Regions from separate parts of the Allofournierella sp. CML151 genome, predicted to be linked through region 2. Evidence: riboswitches for the same ligand, from Rfam matches in the RefSeq annotation. Region 2 holds a riboswitch; the other holds the start of a gene.
What was found. A riboswitch is a leader RNA that binds a small molecule or an ion and turns the genes downstream of it on or off. The one in region 2 is predicted to bind thiamine pyrophosphate.

Region 1: another riboswitch for thiamine pyrophosphate. It lies ahead of PH256_RS04800 (YkoF family thiamine/hydroxymethylpyrimidine-binding protein); the one in region 2 lies ahead of PH256_RS00935 (energy-coupled thiamine transporter ThiT).

Annotation. Positions count from the first base shown of each region.
Region 1 is NZ_JAPNNW010000004.1:153,597-163,001, forward strand. Features, by position in the region: gene PH256_RS04745 (aldo/keto reductase) at 128-979, shown strand; gene PH256_RS04750 (GNAT family N-acetyltransferase) at 1,076-1,912, opposite strand; gene PH256_RS04755 (hypothetical protein) at 1,933-2,277, opposite strand; gene PH256_RS04760 (hypothetical protein) at 2,294-2,560, opposite strand; gene PH256_RS04765 (SDR family NAD(P)-dependent oxidoreductase) at 2,618-3,388, opposite strand; gene PH256_RS04770 (LysR family transcriptional regulator) at 3,532-4,434, shown strand; gene PH256_RS04775 (aldo/keto reductase) at 4,500-5,591, opposite strand; gene PH256_RS04780 (carboxymuconolactone decarboxylase family protein) at 5,661-6,383, opposite strand; gene PH256_RS04785 (MerR family transcriptional regulator) at 6,387-6,752, opposite strand; gene PH256_RS04790 (LysR family transcriptional regulator) at 6,835-7,722, opposite strand; gene PH256_RS04795 (low molecular weight protein-tyrosine-phosphatase) at 7,883-8,341, shown strand; TPP riboswitch at 8,403-8,502, shown strand; gene PH256_RS04800 (YkoF family thiamine/hydroxymethylpyrimidine-binding protein) at 8,620-9,252, shown strand; gene PH256_RS04805 (ECF transporter S component) at 9,297-9,405, shown strand, end outside.
Region 2 is NZ_JAPNNW010000001.1:180,293-189,697, forward strand. Features, by position in the region: gene PH256_RS00930 (class D sortase) at 24-650, opposite strand; gene PH256_RS00935 (energy-coupled thiamine transporter ThiT) at 795-1,418, opposite strand; TPP riboswitch at 1,532-1,649, opposite strand; gene PH256_RS00940 (endonuclease III domain-containing protein) at 1,703-2,353, opposite strand; gene PH256_RS00945 (bifunctional diguanylate cyclase/phosphodiesterase) at 2,813-5,044, shown strand; gene PH256_RS00950 (GGDEF domain-containing protein) at 5,085-6,719, shown strand; gene glyA (serine hydroxymethyltransferase) at 6,903-8,156, shown strand; gene PH256_RS00960 (alpha/beta hydrolase) at 8,236-9,087, shown strand; gene PH256_RS00965 (replication-associated recombination protein A) at 9,080-9,405, shown strand, end outside.

The DNA.
Region 1 (9,405 bases), on a different contig from region 2:
CGCAGCAATCCAGTATTCGTTTAGCGAATACTGCTATGTGAAACCAATTCTGTACTTTGATATCCTCTGCCGGTACAATAGGTTTCAGAACCATCAACTATGTTAAATCCAAATGGAGTGTGTGAAAATGGATTATGTAACCTTGAACAACGGTGTAAAAATGCCTTTAGAGGGATTTGGCGTTTTCCAGGTACCAGACCCGATTCAGTGCGAGCAGGCAGTGCTGGATGCCATTGCCACCGGCTACCGCCTCATTGACACGGCGGCGGCCTATATGAACGAGAAAGCCGTGGGTGCCGCCATCGCCAAGTGCGGCGTTCCCCGTGAGGAGCTGTTCATTACCACCAAACTGTGGGTTCAGGATGCAAGTTATGAGGCGGCAAAAAAAGCCATTCAGACTTCTCTAGACAATCTGGGTCTGGATTATCTGGATCTGTATCTGATCCACCAGCCGGTGGGCGATTACATCGGTGCTTGGCGTGCAATGGAGGAGGCCTACCGGGAAGGCCGCCTGCGGGCCATCGGCGTAAGCAATTTCAACGCTGCCCGATTGCTGGACTTCTGCGAATCCGTAACCGTAAAGCCTGCTGTGGACCAGGTTGAGATTCATCCCTTCTTCCATCAGAAAGAAGCCATGAAGGTCATGACGGACTATGGGGTGATTCCCGAAGCATGGGGCCCCTTTGCAGAAGGACAATTCGGGCTTTTCACGAATCCTGTATTGACCGAAATCGGCCGTTCCCACGGCAAAACTGCTGCTCAGGTAGCGCTGCGCTGGAACATTCAGCGAGGTGTTGTGGTCATCCCGAAAACCGTACACAAAAATCGCATGGAGCAAAATTTTGATATCTGGGATTTTGCCTTAACCCCCGAAGAGATGGAACGAATTGACGCTTTGGACACCGGACGCAGTAGCATTGTGGACCATAACAGTCCAGCGTTCATCCGGATGCTTCACAATCTGAAAATTCACGAATGAGCCAAACGGCAGACACAGCATCTCATTTTTATCCTGGATACCCTGCAGATCACAAAAAGGAGCCGAAGCAAACGCTTCGGCTCCTTTTTGTACTTCTTATGGAACGATCCGCTTTTCCATTTCGAATTGTCTTGCCACCTCTTTGAAGCCGAGCCGGCCGAACAATTCCAGAATCGCCCGTTCCCCTGCATCAATATTTTTCGCTGTGACTGAACCATAGCGCATAAGCAGGTTTCGTAGAATCGCTTCCAGATCCTCAATGCTTTGGCACCCCATCTGGATGATCCTCCCATCTGCCTTTGCATAAACACAATATGCGGGCGCCACTTCTCTTTTTACAAGTGCTACTCCATATAGTTCCGGATTATGCCGGATAACATCATCCGAATGTTCATAGGAAGGAAGCGGATAGTAGCCGCCGGTTTCTCTCTGAAAAGGGAATGGTTCATAATTTGTGAATTCCACAGGCCGCGAAGCCGAAGAGGTCGGACAGGAATCATCCGCTCGCAGAACAACAAACTCCCTGCAAATCGAAAAGCCGACCTTCTGATACAGCGCAATTGCCTTTTCATTTTGCTGCAGCACCTCCAAACAGCAGGCCTCCACGCCCTGGCGTCTGGCCTCCTGCTCTGCAAATGAGAAAAGGTTTGTAAAGACCTTTTTTCCTCGATGCTCCGGAATAACACCTGCAGCCACATCAAACAGCACGGTTTTTCCCCGGTAAATGCCCCGGGAATGAAGGAGCGCCCCCACCATCTGCTCTCCCTGGAACGCAGCGAAGGACAACTTCTCATCCACTCTGCTTGCTTTGCAAATTCCGGCAAGTGCAGACTCATTCAGCCGGACTGGAAGATAGTAATCCGAAAAAGCCAGATTCAGGCATTCCGCCAGTTCGGCAAGCGGCAGCCCTTCAATCGGTTCGTATCGGTACATTTCTTTTCCTCCCGTTTGTATCACAGGCAGCTTTTCGGCTGCAGCTGCATGGAAAACCAGCGCTCATCCTTGATTACATTTTTGCTGCAGGTGCCCCGGCAATCCTCTTTTCGACTGTAGGAAATACCGGCATCGGTCAGCGACTGCAGAATCCCCACCGAAGCGCTGTTGTCCGAAGAGCCGGAGCCGGTGCCACCGAAAATGGGATTGGTGGATGCCCAGCCGAACACATTCAGATTGGTGGTATCCGTCAGCGGCAGAACGCCGTTGTTCTCCAGAAGGACCATGCCCTCCTCACCGACCTCTTTGATTACCGCCTTGCTGTTTGCAATCGACTCGTCGCTCACCTGAGCTCGGGTGTTCATGATGGGCGAAAGATTGTTATAAAGCGGACCAAAGCACATAATGTTGGCGATAATGGCCACGGCCAGAACCCAGGCAAGTCCCGCGCTCCAGCGCACCACGTGACGTGTTCCCCTTTTTTACCAGAAAATGGACAGCCACCATAACAATGATGGCCACTGCCAACAGGCCGATGATGGTGTAGATATAGCCGCTGAGCATGTTTACGTAGGTCTGCACATCGGTTGTGCTGACGCCCATTGATGTGAAGATTGGTGTCAGCAGATCAATCAGCAGTTGAATCATTCAAATTGCCTCCGTTTTTGTTTTTTCGCTGTTGCTTCTGCAGCGTGCTGCCGCTGTTTACAGGAATGCACCGTTGCAGACCTGGATCACCTGGCCCTTGACGTGACGTCCCATTTTGCTGGCCAGGAACAGGCAGGCATAGGCCTGGTCTATGGGGTCACACTCCGGGCCGGGGAAATACACAAAATGCCCGCTGTGCTCCAGCATCTTTGCACCGCCGGGCTGCTCCCCGGCCTTGTTGGCGATGTGGGCCGGTGTCACTGTGGCGCCGGGAGCCACCGCATTGCAGCGGATGTTGGTGTCGATGAGCCGCATAGCCACATTCTTGGTCAGTGTGTTCAGCGCGCCCTTGGTGGAGGTATAGGTAGCTCCACAGAAGGGCCGCTCGCCGTTCACGGAGGAGATATTGATGATGACACCATCGTTTTTAGGCATAAAGATTTTCAGAGCCTCGCGGATATAGCGCATGGGACCGCCCAGGTTCGTGTTCATCACCAGCAGCATCCAGTCATCATCGGTCTCGTCAATCATCTTCTGTTCACCGATTCCCGCGTTGTTGATGAGGATATCCACATCCCCAAACTCGCGCAGAGCGGTCTCAAACACCCGCTGTGTATCCTCGGTGGAGCAGACATCCGCCACTACACCCACTGCGCGGCCGCCTTTGGCGCGAATGCCCTGCACCACCTCATCCAGCTTTTCCTGCCCTCTGGCCGTAAGCACTACGGCAGCGCCTTCCTCGGCAAACAACTCTGCCATGGTCTGACCCATGCCATAACTGGCGCCGGTAATGATGGCTACCTTTCCTTTCAACATTTCCTTTTCCAATACAACAACCTCCTTTGTTGGTCCTGATCTCTGGCTTCATTATAAAGCGGCAGAAATGCTATATCAAATACTTATATTTGATGCATTTTCATAATTGAAAATTATAGAATTTTCAATTATACTGGAACCAGGAGGTGGTGAACATGGAGCTTCGCGTGCTGCAATATTTTTTGGCGGTAGCCCGGGAACAGAATATTTCCTCGGCTGCAGAATCGCTGCATCTTTCTCAGCCTACCCTTTCCACCCAATTAAAGGCGCTGGAAAACGAGCTGGGCAAGCAGCTGCTGATTCGGGGAACCAAGGGCTCCCGCAAGGTGCTGCTGACTGAGGAGGGCATGCTTTTGCGCAAACGGGCGGAGGAAATTCTGGAGCTGGTTCGAATGACGGAAAGCGAGATTTCCCTGTCCAACGAGGTGGTTGCCGGGGACGTATACATCGGCACCGGTGAATCAGACCTGATCCGCATCTTCGCAAGAGCCGCCAAACACATTCAAGAAAAACATCCGGATATCCACTACCACATTCTCAGCGGAAATGCCTCTTTCGTACAGGAACATCTGGACCGGGGGCTGATCGATTTCGGCGTTGTTTACAGCCCTGTGGATACCAGTATCTACAACACCATCAAGATCCCCGTTCACGATACCTGGGGCGTTTTGATGCGCCGGGATTCCCCACTGGCACAAAAGAATGCTGTGCAACCTCAGGACCTGCTGGATAAGCCGCTGATTCTTTCCGCCCAGAAAGCCGACGCCTGGCCCATGTCCAACTGGTTCGGGCATGATATCACAAAGCTGAACGTAGTGGCTACCTACAATCTGGTATTTAATGCCTCTCTGCTGGTGGAGGAAGGGCTTGGCTATGCGGTTTGCTTCGACAAGCTGATCAATGTGAGCGGAGACAGCAATCTATGTTTCCGCCCCCTTTCTCCCATGATTGAAGCAAAAGCCTCCATCATCTGGAAACGCTATCAGGTTCTGTCCAAGGCTGCCGAATGCTTTTTGAATGAACTGAAGCAGGAGATGGGCCTGTCCACCGAAATATAAGAAAAACGCCTGTGTCCGGCAGAAAGCTGCCGCAACACAGGCATTTTTGTTTGTTCTGTAAGTGCTCAACCGAAATAGGAGGCAATCTCCTGCATGCGGGCCATCTGATCCACCTGGAAGGGGCACCGGCTGTTGCAATGCCCGCACTGAACACAGTCCCCCGCACCCCGTTCCAGGCCGTGGTAATGCTCCACGGCCATGGAATCTCCATTTCGGGCCAGATCGTAATACTTGTTTACCAGCCCCACATCAATTCCCACCGGGCAGGGCTTGCAGTGGTTGCAGTAAACGCATTTGCCCACCGCATCCGCCGGGCTGAAAGAGCCGATCACAGAGTAGTCCCGCTCCGGCTCCGAGGCGCAGAAAAAGCCCAGCAGATGCTCGGCCTGCTCCACGCTGCTCATACCCGGCAGCACCGTAATGACCCCGGGCCGGTCCAGTGCGTACTGCATGCACTGGTACTGGGTCAGCGCCTGACCAAAGGGCGAGAGCGAAGCGTCCAGCAGCTGACCGCCGGAGAAGGGCTTCATCACTGCGATGCCGATGCCTTCCGCCTCACAGCGCCGGTAGATAGCCGTGCGCTCCTCCACCGAGCCTTTGGCATACTCGCCCTTCTGGTAATCATAGCCCGGATTGACCGAGAACATCAGCATATCCACCAGCGCCTCGTCCAGCACCCGCTGAATGGTAGACGGGGTATGGGAGGAAAGGCCAATGTGCCGTACCACACCCTGCTGTTTCAATTGCAGCAGGTAGGCATAGGCCCCATTGTCCTGGTATTCCTGCCAGTCGGACAGCTCGTCGATACAATGGATGAAGCCATAGTCGATGTAGTCCGTATGCAGTCGGGTCAGCTGCCAGTCGATGCTGCGCTTGATGGCTTCCTCATCGGTGGTCCATCCATAGGTGCCGGTGTGATAATCGGCACCAAAATGCACCTGATACATCACGTTTTTGCGCACGTCGGCAAGGGCCGCGCCAAAGTATGGGAAGGTTTTCCCCTCCGCCGTTGCCAGATCGAAATAATTCACGCCACCCTCATAGGCCCGGCGGATTGTGGCGACTGCATCCGCCTCATTCGCCTGGGCAATATAGGAGGTACCGAACCCCAGCGTGCTGATTCGATCACCCGTTCGTTTGTTGATTCTGTATTCCATTCGCTGCCCTCTCCTTCGTCGCTGCAGGCGGCCACACTTCGGCCACCCCGTCCGGCTCTGCCTGATGGCTCAGGCGAGGCTGTTGTACTGGTCGTCGTTCACCGGCTCCAGCCATTCGTTAGAAGCTCCCGGTGCGGGGATCTCAATGGCAATGTGGGTGAACCATTCATCCGCCGCGGCGCCGTGCCAGTGCTTGACCTCCGGTGCAATATAGACCACATCGCCCGGATGCAGCTTGCGGGCAGGCTGCTCCCATTCCTGATACCAGCCCTCGCCATCGGTACAGAGCAGGATCTGCCCTCCCTTGTGATGAATGTGCCAGTTGTTGCGGCAGCGAGGCTCGAAGGTCACGTTGCACACGTTCACGCCCTCGGCATTCAGCGGATTCAGATAGCTGTTGCCGATGAAATACTGCGCATAGGCAGTGTTGGGCTGGCCGAGGCCGAACAGAGAATCCGAGGGATCAGCCTTCTCCTCAGCATAGATTTCCCGCACCATGGGGAAAACCGCCCAGGCGTTGGGCCAACCCACGTAAAAGGCGATGTGGGTAATGATCTCCACCATTTCGGTTTTGGTCACGCCATGATTTTTTGCATTCTGGATATGATATTTCAGGGAATTGTCGGTGATGCCCTTGGATACCAGTGCCACCACGGTGATCATAGAACGATCCCGCAGCGACAGCTTATCCTCCCGGGACCATACCTCGCCGAACAGCACATCGTCGTTGAGCTGGGCAAATTTGGGCGCAAGGTCGCCCAGTCCGTTTCTTCCTGCCGTTTGTTTGATCATTGATCACTTGCCTCCTGTTCCTGCTTGTGTTTTTCGAATCTCGTGGCGCAGATAATCCAGACGCTGGAGCTGCCGCTCCTTGAAGTGGATCTCGTCCAGGGCCGCGGCCCGCTTTTTTTCCAGCATACGAAGGCGCTCGGCTCCGGTGGCCTCGCCCTCCAGCAGCAGCCGCATGTAAGTCTCCACTTCCTCTGTGCAAAAGCCGATATCGTGCAGGGTCATGATAACACTCAGACGTTCCAGATCGGAATCGTCGTACTGCCAGGCACCCATCACCTTTTTGACCGCTCCGCACAATCCCCAACTCTCGTATTCCCGCAGAATATTCATGGGAATCTGATATCGCTCGCTTGCCTCCTGAATGGTCATACGCCGCCCTCCAAAAAACAAAATGTAGATGCCCTGGCCGGACATCTACATTGTAAATCGCTTTCAGATCACTGTCTAATACTTATTTTGAAGTTTCAGAAATAGCAAAAAGGCATTTTTTAATATGGTCCAGCAGTGCAGCCACCGCAGGCGGAAAGGTCTCGGTCTTTTTCCAGGCCAGAACCGTACTGGATTCCAGCGCCGGTGACAGGGGCAGAAAGCGCAGTCCCTCATAGCTGCAGCGGAGCCGGATGGTCAGAAACGCTCCCATCCCCTCTCGGGCCAGAAGGGTCATGTTGTAGGGCAGGTTGCCGGTGGCCGCCACCTGCATCTGCTGGGCATAGGGGCCCATCCAATGCTCCAGCTCTTTTTGAATCATCTCACGGCGGGTAAAGATCAGGGGCACCTGCGCAAGATCCCCTGCAGTGACACACTCCTTTTGCGCCAATGGAGAATCCTCCGGCACATGTACGCCCCATTGCTCCTTCACCGGCAGGCGAATGAAGTCGTATTTGCTGATGTCCACCGGTTCCAGCAGCAGGGCCAGATCCAGCATGCCGTCTTCGATCCGCTCCTTGGTGTTGTCGGCGTTGCCACTGTACAGCTGATAAGTCACCTGAGGATGAAGCGCCTGGAAAGAGGCCAGCCACCCGGCCAGAAGATGCATGCCCTCCAGATCGCCGCTGCCGATGGAGATTACGCCTCGCAGCTCCGGCTCCCGGCGGAATTCCTGCACAGTTTTGTCCGCCAGATCCACCAGCTCCTGTGCCCGGCGGCGCAGCAGCATGCCATCGTTGGTCAGAATAATCCGGTGGCGGCTGCGCTGGAACAGCTTAACCCCCAGCTCCTCCTCCAGCTGCATCAGCTGACGGGAAAGGGTGGGCTGCGTCAAATGAAGCAGCGCCGCCGCTTTTGTAATGTTTTCCTCCCGAGCCACGGCCAGGAAGTATTTGAGCACTCGAAGATCCATGATTTTGCCCCCTCCTCTTTTCAACATCCTATCACGGAACCGCCGGGCAGACAAGGGCAGCTTCCTTTGCCGCAGGGTTTTACATTTTGTGCAAAGCAGGTTACAATAGGTCCATAAAACAGCGAAAACGCAAAATTTCCCCGGAAAGGATTATTGTGCTATGACCAGAATACTTTTTGTGTGCTTAGGCAACATCTGCCGCAGCCCCATGGCCGAATATGTGATGCGGGACCTGGTGCGCCAGGCCGGGCTGGAGGACCAAATTCAAGTGGCCTCCGCCGCCACCAGCCGGGAGGAACTGGGCAACCCGGTGTATCCCCCCGCCCGCCGCAAGCTGGCGGAGCACGGCATTGCCTGCGAGGGCCATGCCGCCCGTCAGATGACTGCCGCAGACTATGACCGGTTCGACCTGCTGATCGGTATGGATCAGAACAACCTGCGGAATATGAACCGCATCTGCGGCGGTGATCCGCAGCATAAGCTGCGCATGCTGATGGATTACACCGACCGCCCGGGCGAGGTGGCAGACCCTTGGTACACCGGCGATTTTGAGCGCACCTGGCAGGATGTGCTGGCCGGCTGCCAGGGCTTGCTGGCGCAGCTGGAGAGCAGGGACTGAATTGCCCCGCTTGACAGCACTTTCCTCCGGTGTTATAGTAAATAGCGAAATTTGAATAGTTTTGGAATTCTGGGGGGACTCTTCGGAGTTGAGAAGGTAAAACCTGACCCCACGAACCTGATCTGGTTCATACCAGCGTAGGGAAGCAATTCTGAAGCCCCGGTTCTGCCCGCCTGTTTCAGTGCGAGCACCGAGACCTTGCAGTAAAAGGGATGCTTTTCCAGGTGAAAGGCATCCCTTTTTCTTTTATATTTCTTGCAAAGGAAGGAATCATTGCTATGGAAAACAACACCTGCTGCGGATGCAGCCGGCCGGACCTGCCCTGGGCGGGCCGCGGCACCAATCTGGATATCTCCGGCTGCCGTTTCTCGCTCTACCCCATGGACTCGAACTTTGTGCCCATCATTTTGGGTGCACTGGAAAAGACCGACACCTCGGCGGTGTGGAGCCAGTCGGACGCACTTTCTACCGTTTACCGTGGACGCCTGCCCTACGTGGTGGACGCGGTGGAGGGCCTGTTCGTAAACGCATGGCAGCCCACCGTTCATATGGCACTGGAGGGCCAGTTCTCCAAGGGCTGCCCCGGTGACACCGACGGCGACAGCCTGCTCACCCGGGAAGGCCCCGGCCCCAATGCCCAGACCATCGCCGGCGCCCACTTCCCGGTGCTGTGCAAACTGGCACTGTATCCCATGGGCGTGAGCGACTACATCGACCGCATTGCCGAGGTCTGGCACATGGCAGAAGATGCCGGTCTGAATCCCACCAGCGTTCATTATGCCACCCGCATCAACGGCGATGTACAGGCAGTGTTTGACTATCTGCATGCGGTCTGCCGCCACATGGAGCAAACGGTTCCCCATTACATTCTGCATTTCACCCTCTCGGTGAACAGCCCCACGGCGGAATGATTCCTCACTATTCAAAAACAGCAATTAAGGAGTTAGAACAACCAATGAAACAGAAAGAATCAAGCTATTCCTGGAAACTGCAGGACATTATTTTTGTGGCCATGCTGTGCGTGGTGTTCGGCGTGGTATATCTGGCAGGCGTTTACCTGATCT
Region 2 (9,405 bases):
TCGGAACGGGCGGTTTTGTTTGGTCAGTCTTCCACAATTTCGGGACCGCTCAGGTATTTGCCGTAGATAAAATAGCGCTGGCTGGTGTGCTGCAGGGTGCCGAAGGGGTAGCAGGTGTACAGGATCACATTCTCCTCGTCCGCCTCCAGGTCGTAGGCGGAGCTGTCGGTGTCCAGCGCCACCTGCATGTTCACCACCTCATAGTGGTATTCCCCGTAGTAGGTGGTGATGATGATCTCGTCGCCCAGCTCCACGTTTTCAAAATCCCGGAAGTAGGTGTTGGTGTGGGCTCCGGCCAGAATGGTGCCGCCCTCGCCGGGAATATGGGCGCCGGTGTAGGTGCCCGCGCCCTGGTTCAGCTGGGTCTTGCCGTCGCCCCAGTACATGGCGCAGTCCACGTTGGTGCCGGGGATCACGATGCGGCCCAGCTCATCGCCCACGGCGGGATAGCCGCCGAACTCCTCCAGATTGACCGTGGGTTCCGGTGTGGGCTCCGGCGTGGGGCTGGGGGTCGGTTCCGGTGTGGGCGCGGCGGTGGGCGACGGTGTGGGGGTGGGCTCCGGCGCGGGAGCAAACAGCCCGCAGCCGCTCAGCAGCAGGGCCGAGCAGACGGCCAGCGCCAGGCTTTTCCATACAAAAGGCAGCTTCAAGGGTTACACCTCTTTTTTCAAAATGAAATGCGCCGGAAAGACTTTTACCGCGCGCTTTTTTCAGTATAGCAAAAAAGGAAGGGACAGTAAAGCAAAAACCGGGGGCGCCTCCAAAGCGGAAGCGCCCCCGGCCGGAAGAAGAAGTTACGCCTGAGGCGCAAACAGCTTGGGCAGCATTTTATAAAGAACGACCGCCACCACCGTGGTGAGGATGGCTTCCGGCAGCATATAGGTGCCGTTGTATACCGCGCTGTACAGCCAGCACAGGGCGTTTTCGCCCATGCTGGCAATCTGCGCGCCCCAGCCAAATTCGGTCATCCACTCAAAGGCGTAGTCATAGTCCTTCCAGACGATGTAGCCGGACAGGAAGCTGCACAGATAGCGCAGCAGGCAGACCGCCAGGGTGCCCACGCAGACACCGGCCAGCCGGTTGGGAATGGGCTTGGCGATCAGGCCGGCCAGACCCAGCAGGGTGAAGGCCACCAGAAAGTCCAGCAGCACGCTGCCCACCACGGCACCCAGAGTCTGGCAGTAGGTCAGATCGGAAATGCCCAGCAGCAGCTGGATCAGACTGAACACGAAGGCGGTGAGCATGCTCCAGGCGGGGCCGCGGCGGAAGCTGACCAGAATGATGGGCAGCATGCTCACCAGGGTGATGGAGCCGCCGTGGGGCAGCTTGAAGATGGGAATGTAGCTCAGAATGGTGGACAGCGCAATCATCAGCGCGCATTCCACCAGCGCATGGGTGCGGGTCGTCGATTTTGTCATGGTTGTACCAGCCTTTCCCGGCTCTGCGGCCGTGTGAAAAAAGAGTAGTACATAAAAACATCTGCACAAAAAACGCCCCCGCACGAAAAAAACATGCAGGGGCGCAAAAATCGCGCAATGATCCTCAAACTTCCTACGCCGGCATTACCCGGATCAGGTTCAAGGTGACCCAGAGCTGCACTTTGCTCTGATCTCAGCCGGGGATGGCCCCCAGCGCCCCTGTTTTTATGTCCAAGAATCAGTATAACACGATCGGGAAATTTGTCAAGGTTTTGCCGGGCGGCTCAGCCCTCGGCAGGGACGGCCTTTTTGCCTGTCTTGCAGATGTCCTTCAGGCAGCAGGCAGCGCAGTCCGGCTTGCGGGCATCGCACACCGCCCGGCCGTGCAGCACGAACCGGTGGCACAAATCGCTGCCCTCCTCCGGGGGGATGATCTTCCACAGGGCCATTTCCACCTTTTTGGGCTCGGTGAGGTTTTTCACCAGGCCGATCCGGTTGCACAGCCGGATACAGTGGGTGTCGGTGACAATGGCGGGCTTGCCGAACACGTCGCCCATGATCAGGTTGGCGCTCTTGCGGCCCACGCCGGGCAGGCTGAGCACCGCGTCAAAATCGTCCGGTACCTTGCCGCCGAAGTCGTCCCGCAGGCGGCGCATGCACAGGCTGATGTCCCGCGCCTTGGAGCGGCCCAGCCCGCAGGGCTTCACAATGGCCTCGATCTCCTCCGGCTCGGCGGCGGCCAGCGCTTCCACGCTGGGGTATTTGGCAAACAGATCCTTGCACACCACGTTGACCCGGGCGTCGGTGCACTGGGCGGCCAGCCGCACCTCCACCAGCAGCTGCCAGGCGTGGTCATAATCCAGGGTACACTCCGCGACGGGATAGGCGTCTTTCAGGCGCTGAATCACTTCCAGCGCCAGAGCTTTTGTGGTCATGGGTAAAAATCCCTCCAGTTCAGGTTGTGAGCGTTCTTCTTGGTTCCGGCCTGCTTCGCCCGCAGTGGATGGGGCCGCGGAGGCAGGGAATCGTCGGGATGAAGTTTGCCTGATTATAGCATGAATTCTTATTTTGGGCAATTCCTTTTGTTCCCGGCGGGCTTTTTTGAGCGGCAGACAGCAGGATGCGGGGAGCGAAAAAGGCGGCAGAAGAAGGGGTGTTTGCCCCCGCTGGGAAGCCGCACGGCGGCCGCCGCGGAATATTTGCTGCAAATTTGTCAGAAATCCGTGAAAAATTCCTTGCTTAAAGGCAGGAAACAGGATATACTGGTTAACAGAATGTCTTCATATACGAATAAGGTATACAAAGATTAACCGATTGTGGGGCCGAATGGTTCCGATCGGAGGGAAAGGGAAGTACGCTTTCCGGCAAGGGGGCCGGATGGCGAGGAGGAATGCATGAAACGCAAAAAGAAACTGAAGCTGTTCGACACGAAGTATCTGCTCGTGAGCGTGGGCGCCGTTGCGGTGATGGTGGCCCTGTCGGTCACCATGACCGTGCGGTACAGTGTCCAGATGCGGGAGCTGTTCCGCAAGGAGGTACAGACCAATCTGGCGTATGTCTCGACCCAGAACAAGGACGCGCTGCAGAATATGCTGAACAGCCAGGAAAATTTTCTGGCGGCACTGGCGGCAGGCTTTGAGGAGCAGGAGCTGTACGAACCGGAGCAGCTGCTGGGGCGCCTGTCCCGCTACGCGAAATCCTACGGCTTTTACAATATGGGTGTGGTGACCCGGGACGGCGTCTGTCACACGACTCTGGGCGAGCATCTGCCGCTGGAGGACGAGGACTATGTGAAGCGGGGCTTTGCCGGGGAGTTTACCATTTCGGATATGCGGCGGAGCGAGGATGGAAAGGACTACATCAACATTTTCACCATGCCCGTTTACCGGGATGGACAGGTGGAGATGCTGCTCACCGCGCCGTACCGGTCCAGCCAGTTCGCCCGGATGCTGGACATCCCCTCCTTTGACGGCGGCGGCCACAGCATGGTGGTGGACAGAACCGGAGCCGCCATTGCCGGCGATGAGGAAAACGGCGGCCTGGTGGGCGTGGAGTACGAGCTCTGGACGGATACGGTGGGGCCCTCCAACACCACCGGCAACTACTTTCAGATGGAGATGGACGGTGCGGAATATCTGGGCTATGTGGAGGAGCTGGGGCTAAACAACTGGTATCTGGTGACCTACATCGGCCAGGATTATGTGGACAGCGCGACCGGAGCCTTCACCGATCACGTGAGCCGCAATGTGGCGCTGATTCTGGGTGTGGTGGCGCTCTTCTGCGTGTTCTTCAGCGTGTATTACCGGGTCTATTCTGGCAGAACAGAAAAGATGCTGTTTGAGGATTCGCTGACCGGCGACTGCAATTTCGAGTATCTGCGGGTCTGCTTCCGGGAGCGGAACCTGGCCGGACAGGAGGGCCTTGCCCTGCTGGTCATGGATGTGGACAAGCTGAAGCTGATCAACATGCTGTACGGCATGCAGACCGGGGACGAGGTGATTCTGCTGATGCACACCGCCTTCAAGCGGGTGCTGCAGGAGGATGAGATCTATCGCCGGCATGCCGATGAATATGTGGCGCTGCTTCATTATAAGGATGAGGCGCAGCTGCGCGACAAGCTGAATGCACTGCACGAGGCGATCCAGCAGGAGGTCAGCAGCAGGCAGTTCGGTTCCGTCAGCGTCTCCATGGGTGTATGCCCGCTGAACCAGGGAACCTCCCTGCGGAACATCTACGGAAAAGCGGTGCTGGCGAAAAACGAGATCAAGGATGCCACCAACCGGTATTACTGCATCTTTGACGAACAGATCCAGGAAAAATTCCTGCAGCGGGGCCGGATTGAAACCACCTTTGAACAGGCGGTGCGCAACGACGAGTTCCAGGTGTGGTATCAGCCCAAGTATTCGCTGCAGACGGGACGGATCGTGGGGGCCGAAGCGCTGGTGCGCTGGAAAAAGCCCACGGGCGAAATGGTCTCGCCCGCCAACTTCATTCCGGTGTTTGAGGAAAACGGACAGATCATCCGCCTGGATGAGCATGTTCTGGAGATCGTGTGCAGGGATATCCGGGAGATGAAGCAGGAGGGACTGCCGATTCTGCCGGTCTCGGTGAACCTGTCCCGCATGCATCTGCATCACCCGGGCATCGTACAGCGGCTGGATCAGCTGGCCGGCGAATACCGCATTCAGGCGGGGGAGCTGGCCTTTGAGATCACCGAGAGCGCGATGCTGAACGCCTACAACGAGCTGAACACGCTGCTGGATCAGCTGCACGAACGGGGATACCATGTGGACATGGACGACTACGGCTCGGGTGTTTCCAGTCTGGGCACCCTGGCGGCGATTCCCTTCGATACAATCAAGATTGACAAGAGCTTTGTGGATCATCTGGGTGAGGCACGAATGAACGTGGTGGTCCGCTCGACGGTGCAGATGGCACTGGAGCTGGAGCTGGACATTGTGGCCGAAGGCATTGAGACAAGGGCGCAGGCAGATTTTCTGCGCGAGATCGGCTGCCGCGTCGGGCAAGGGTACTATTTCTCCCGTCCGCTGCCGAAGGACCAGTATGCAAAAGCACTTCAAGAAGAATGCCCGCAGCAGGGGCAGGCGCGCACAGAGAAGGCCTGATCCTGCCGGAAAAAACAAGAAAAATGTGAGCTATGACGGTATGAAAAAGCTTTGCGAAAAAATTCTGACAATTCTGATTTCTATCTTTGTGGTCTCGAGCCTGCTGCTGAGCGCGGTGCTCTATTCGGCCATTTATTATATGGAAATCCACACCGAAGAGCTGGCGGCCCGGGATGCGGTGGACCAGCTGGTGGATGTGATCCTGCAGCTGGAGGAGGCCAACCAGAAGGCCAAGGAGCTTTTTGTGGAGGACTATCTGAATCGAATGAGCTTCATCTCCTATCTGGTGGAGGACTGCCTGGAAGCGGATCTGGCGATCTCGGATGCACAATGGGCCGAGATTCTGGAGCGGTACCAGAACATGACCAACGTGGTCTCCTACATCCGGAACATCCCCACCCAGCTGAGCCGCATCCTCTTTGCGGTGGATGCGCAGACCGGCGAGGTGATCGGCGTAAGCCGGAACAATGTGCAGACCATGGAGATGGAAAACCGGCTGGAGCGGCTGCGGGACCGGATGGATACCCCCGGCGTGGAGTGGATCAACGGCCAGGAATATCTGGTGGTGGTGGAAGAGTGCGGGCCCTATCTGCTGGGCTTCGCCTCGGAGATGGGCGAGCTGCAGAACCGCTCGGTTCAGTATGCGCTGTTCGGCATGATCTCCATCGTGATTGTGCTGTTGATTGTGACCATGATCGTGTACTACTCCATCAAGCGGTATATTCTGCGGGATTTGACCATGATCACCGAGGGGATCGAGCGGTTCGTCAGCGGCGACCGGCAGGTGGAGTTCCCCCAGGCGTACAGCCAGGAGATGAACGTGCTGTGCAGAAACCTGCGGCTTCTGATCGAAACCGTGGACAACAGCAGCTCCCGTCTGACGCTGCTGGTGGAGCAGCTGGGCATGAAGGTGGAGGTTTACGAATACAACTCCGAACTGGACCAGTGCTACTTCTCCCGGAACGCCTTTGAGATGCTGGGCGTCAGCGAGGCCGAGGCGGCCGCCATGGCGAAGGAGGCCTACGAAGCCGGCTGCGAGCCGGAAAGCGTCAAGCACCTGCGCAGCGGCCGGGTAGTGCGGGTGCACCGGGTGCGCAACGGGGCGACTCTGTTCGGCTTTTTGTATGACATCACCGAGGAGTACGAAAAGGAGCACCAGCTGCGCACCCAGCTCCAGCACGCCCAGGGCGAAAGCCAGCGGGATTCGCTCACCGGCCTGTACAACCGGAAATATCTGGAGGATGCGGTCACCGACTATGTGAACAAGCACAGGGACCCCAAGGGTGTTCTGATCAGCATTGATATGGACAACTTCAAAAAGATCAACGACACCGAGGGACATCTGGAGGGCGACCGGGTGCTGCTGCAGTTCGCGCGGCTGCTGGAAAGCAGCTTCCGGGCCTGCGACGTGAAGGCCCGGATGGGCGGCGACGAGTTCGCGGTCTTTCTGCCCGGCGAGGTCTCGGAACAGGCGCTGCGCCAAAAGCTGGAACGCCTCATCCGGGACTGCCGGATCTGCCTGGCGGAGAAATACGAAACCCACGGCCTGTCCATCAGTGTGGGCGCGGTGTTCCTGGACCGGGAGAACGCCGATTACAAGATGCTGTATCAGCTGTCCGACGCGGCCATGTACACCGCGAAAAACAACGGCAAGGACAGCCTGCAGATCGGCTGACAAACGCAACAATTCTTGTGCGCCCCTTCCGGGCGGGAGTTTCCCGACCGGAAGGGGCTTTTTGTCCGGCCGGAAACGGGGCGGAACTTGCCGCCGGATGGTTGTGCCCGGGGCGCGGATGGGGTATAATAGAACAATAGTATAAAAATGGCCGCGGCCATTTTGGAAAAAGGAGTGGAGACCATGTATCAGGATATGATGGACACCATAGGCTTTGTGGCCGGGCAGGACCCGGAACTGGCCCAGGCCATGCAGCGGGAGCTGGTACGCCAGCGGCAGAACATCGAGCTGATCGCCAGCGAGAACATCGTCAGCCCGGCGGTAATGGCCGCCATGGGCACGGTGCTTACCAATAAATACGCCGAGGGCTATCCCGCCCACCGGTATTACGGCGGCTGCGCCTATGTGGATCAGGTGGAGCAGATCGCCATTGACCGGGCCTGCAAGCTGTTTGGCGCAAGGTTTGCCAACGTGCAGCCCCACTCCGGCGCCCAGGCCAACCTGGCGGTGTATTTTGCACTGCTGGAGGTGGGCGACACCATCCTGGGCATGGATCTGGCCGCGGGCGGCCATCTGACCCACGGCAGCCCGGTGAACATGAGCGGCAAGAACTACCACTTCGTGCCCTACGGCGTGAACGAGCAGGGCTACCTGGATTACGAGGCCCTGCGTCAGCTGGCCCGGCAGGTCAAGCCCAAGATGATCGTGGCGGGCGCGTCCGCCTATCCCCGCGCCATCCAGTTTGACGTGCTGGCGGACATCGCCCGCGAGGTGGGGGCCTATCTGATGGTGGACATGGCCCACATCGCCGGTCTGGTGGCGGGCGGCGCGCACCAGAACCCGGTGCCCTACGCGGATGTGGTGACCACCACCACCCACAAGACCCTGCGGGGTCCCCGCGGCGGCCTGATCCTGACCAACAACGAGGAGCTGGCCAAGAAGATCAACAAGGCAGTCTTCCCCGGCACCCAGGGCGGCCCGCTGGAGCATGTGATCGCCGCCAAGGCGGTTTGCTTCGGCGAGGCGCTGCGCCCGGAATTCAAGGACTACGCCCGCAAGATCGTGGAGAATGCCCAGGTGCTGGCCCGGGCGCTGACCGCCCGGGGCGTCAAGCTGGTGAGCGGCGGCACCGACAACCACCTGATGCTCATTGATCTGTCCGACGAGGCGTGCACCGGCAAGGAGCTGGAGCACAACCTGGACGAGGTGCACATCACGGCCAACAAGAACTCGGTGCCCGGCGAAAAGCGCAGTCCCTTTGTGACCAGCGGCGTGCGCATCGGCACCCCGGCGGTGACCACCCGGGGCTTCGGCGCAGAGGAGATGGAGATCATCGCCGACTGCATTGCCGACTGCATCTTTGACTTCGAGACCAAAAAGGACGAGGTGGCAGCCCGGGTGGCGGAGCTGACCGCCCGGTTCCCGCTGTACGAATAATCCACAGACAAGGGCGGCTTTTCCCACCAGAAGGGGAAAGCCGCCTTGCTGGCGCAATGCCGAAAAGGAGAGCACGATCATGGCGTTTTTTACCTGCAAGCTGAAGAGTCAGGCCCTGATGAGTACCACCCAGGTGCGGCTGTATTTTCCCTGTGACCTGGTGGACCGGTGGAAGGGACAGCCGCCCCGGGCGGTGTTCACCCTGCTGCACGGCTACACCAACGACGGCGACGACTGGGTGAATATGTCGGCCGCGCTGCGCTATGCCGCCGACAACAACATCGCGCTGGTGATCCCGGATGCGGGCAATTCCTTCTACCACGACACCGCCTCCAACCAGGCCTACCACACCTGGATCACCCAGGAGATGCCCCAGCTGCTGGACCAGATCGTCAAGCTGCCCACCGAGCGGGAGAAAAACTTCATCTGCGGCCTTTCCATGGGCGGCTACGGCGCGCTGATGCTGGCGCTCAACCACCCCGAACGGTTTGCAGGCTGCGCCAGCTTTTCCGGCGCGGTGGCCATGCACCTGATGCTGGACCAGAAGGACAACCCCCTGGTGCGCTACGTATTCGAGCCGGTCTATGGACAGGCGCTGGAGCTGCCGGAAAACCGGGATCTGTTCCATCTGATCCGCAAGGTGAGCGCGCTTCCCGCCGACCGGCAGCCGAAGATTCTGTGCACCACCGGCCGCCAGGATCATGAGCCCTACTATATTTATGAGCAGAACCAGGCCTTCCGCCAGCTGGCGGGCAGCCTGCCGGTGGATTATACCTATATGGACTGGGACGGCGGCCACGAGTGGGCCTTCTGGGATCGCAACCTGGTGTATGCCATCGACCGGTTTGTGAACCCGGGCTACGCCGACCAGATCCTGGGCAGCTGGAGCAGTCCGACCACGGTGGAGGAAAGGGGCGGACACCATGAGTGAGCCTCTGGCCCAGCGGCTGCGTCCCCGCGCACTGAGCGAGGTGTGCGGTCAGCAGCATCTGCTGGGGGAGGGGTGCGTCTTCCGCAAGACCATCGACAGCGGGCGCATCCCCAACATGATTTTTTACGGTCCGTCCGGCGTGGGCAAGACCACGGTGGCCCGGATCATTGCCGAGAACAGCGGCATGCGGCTGCACAAGCTGAACGGCACCTCGGCCTCCACCAGCGACATCAAGGCGGTGCTGGCCGAGATCGGCACCCTGAACAGCGCAAACGGCCTGCTGCTGTATCTGGACGAGATCCAGTACCTGAACAAAAA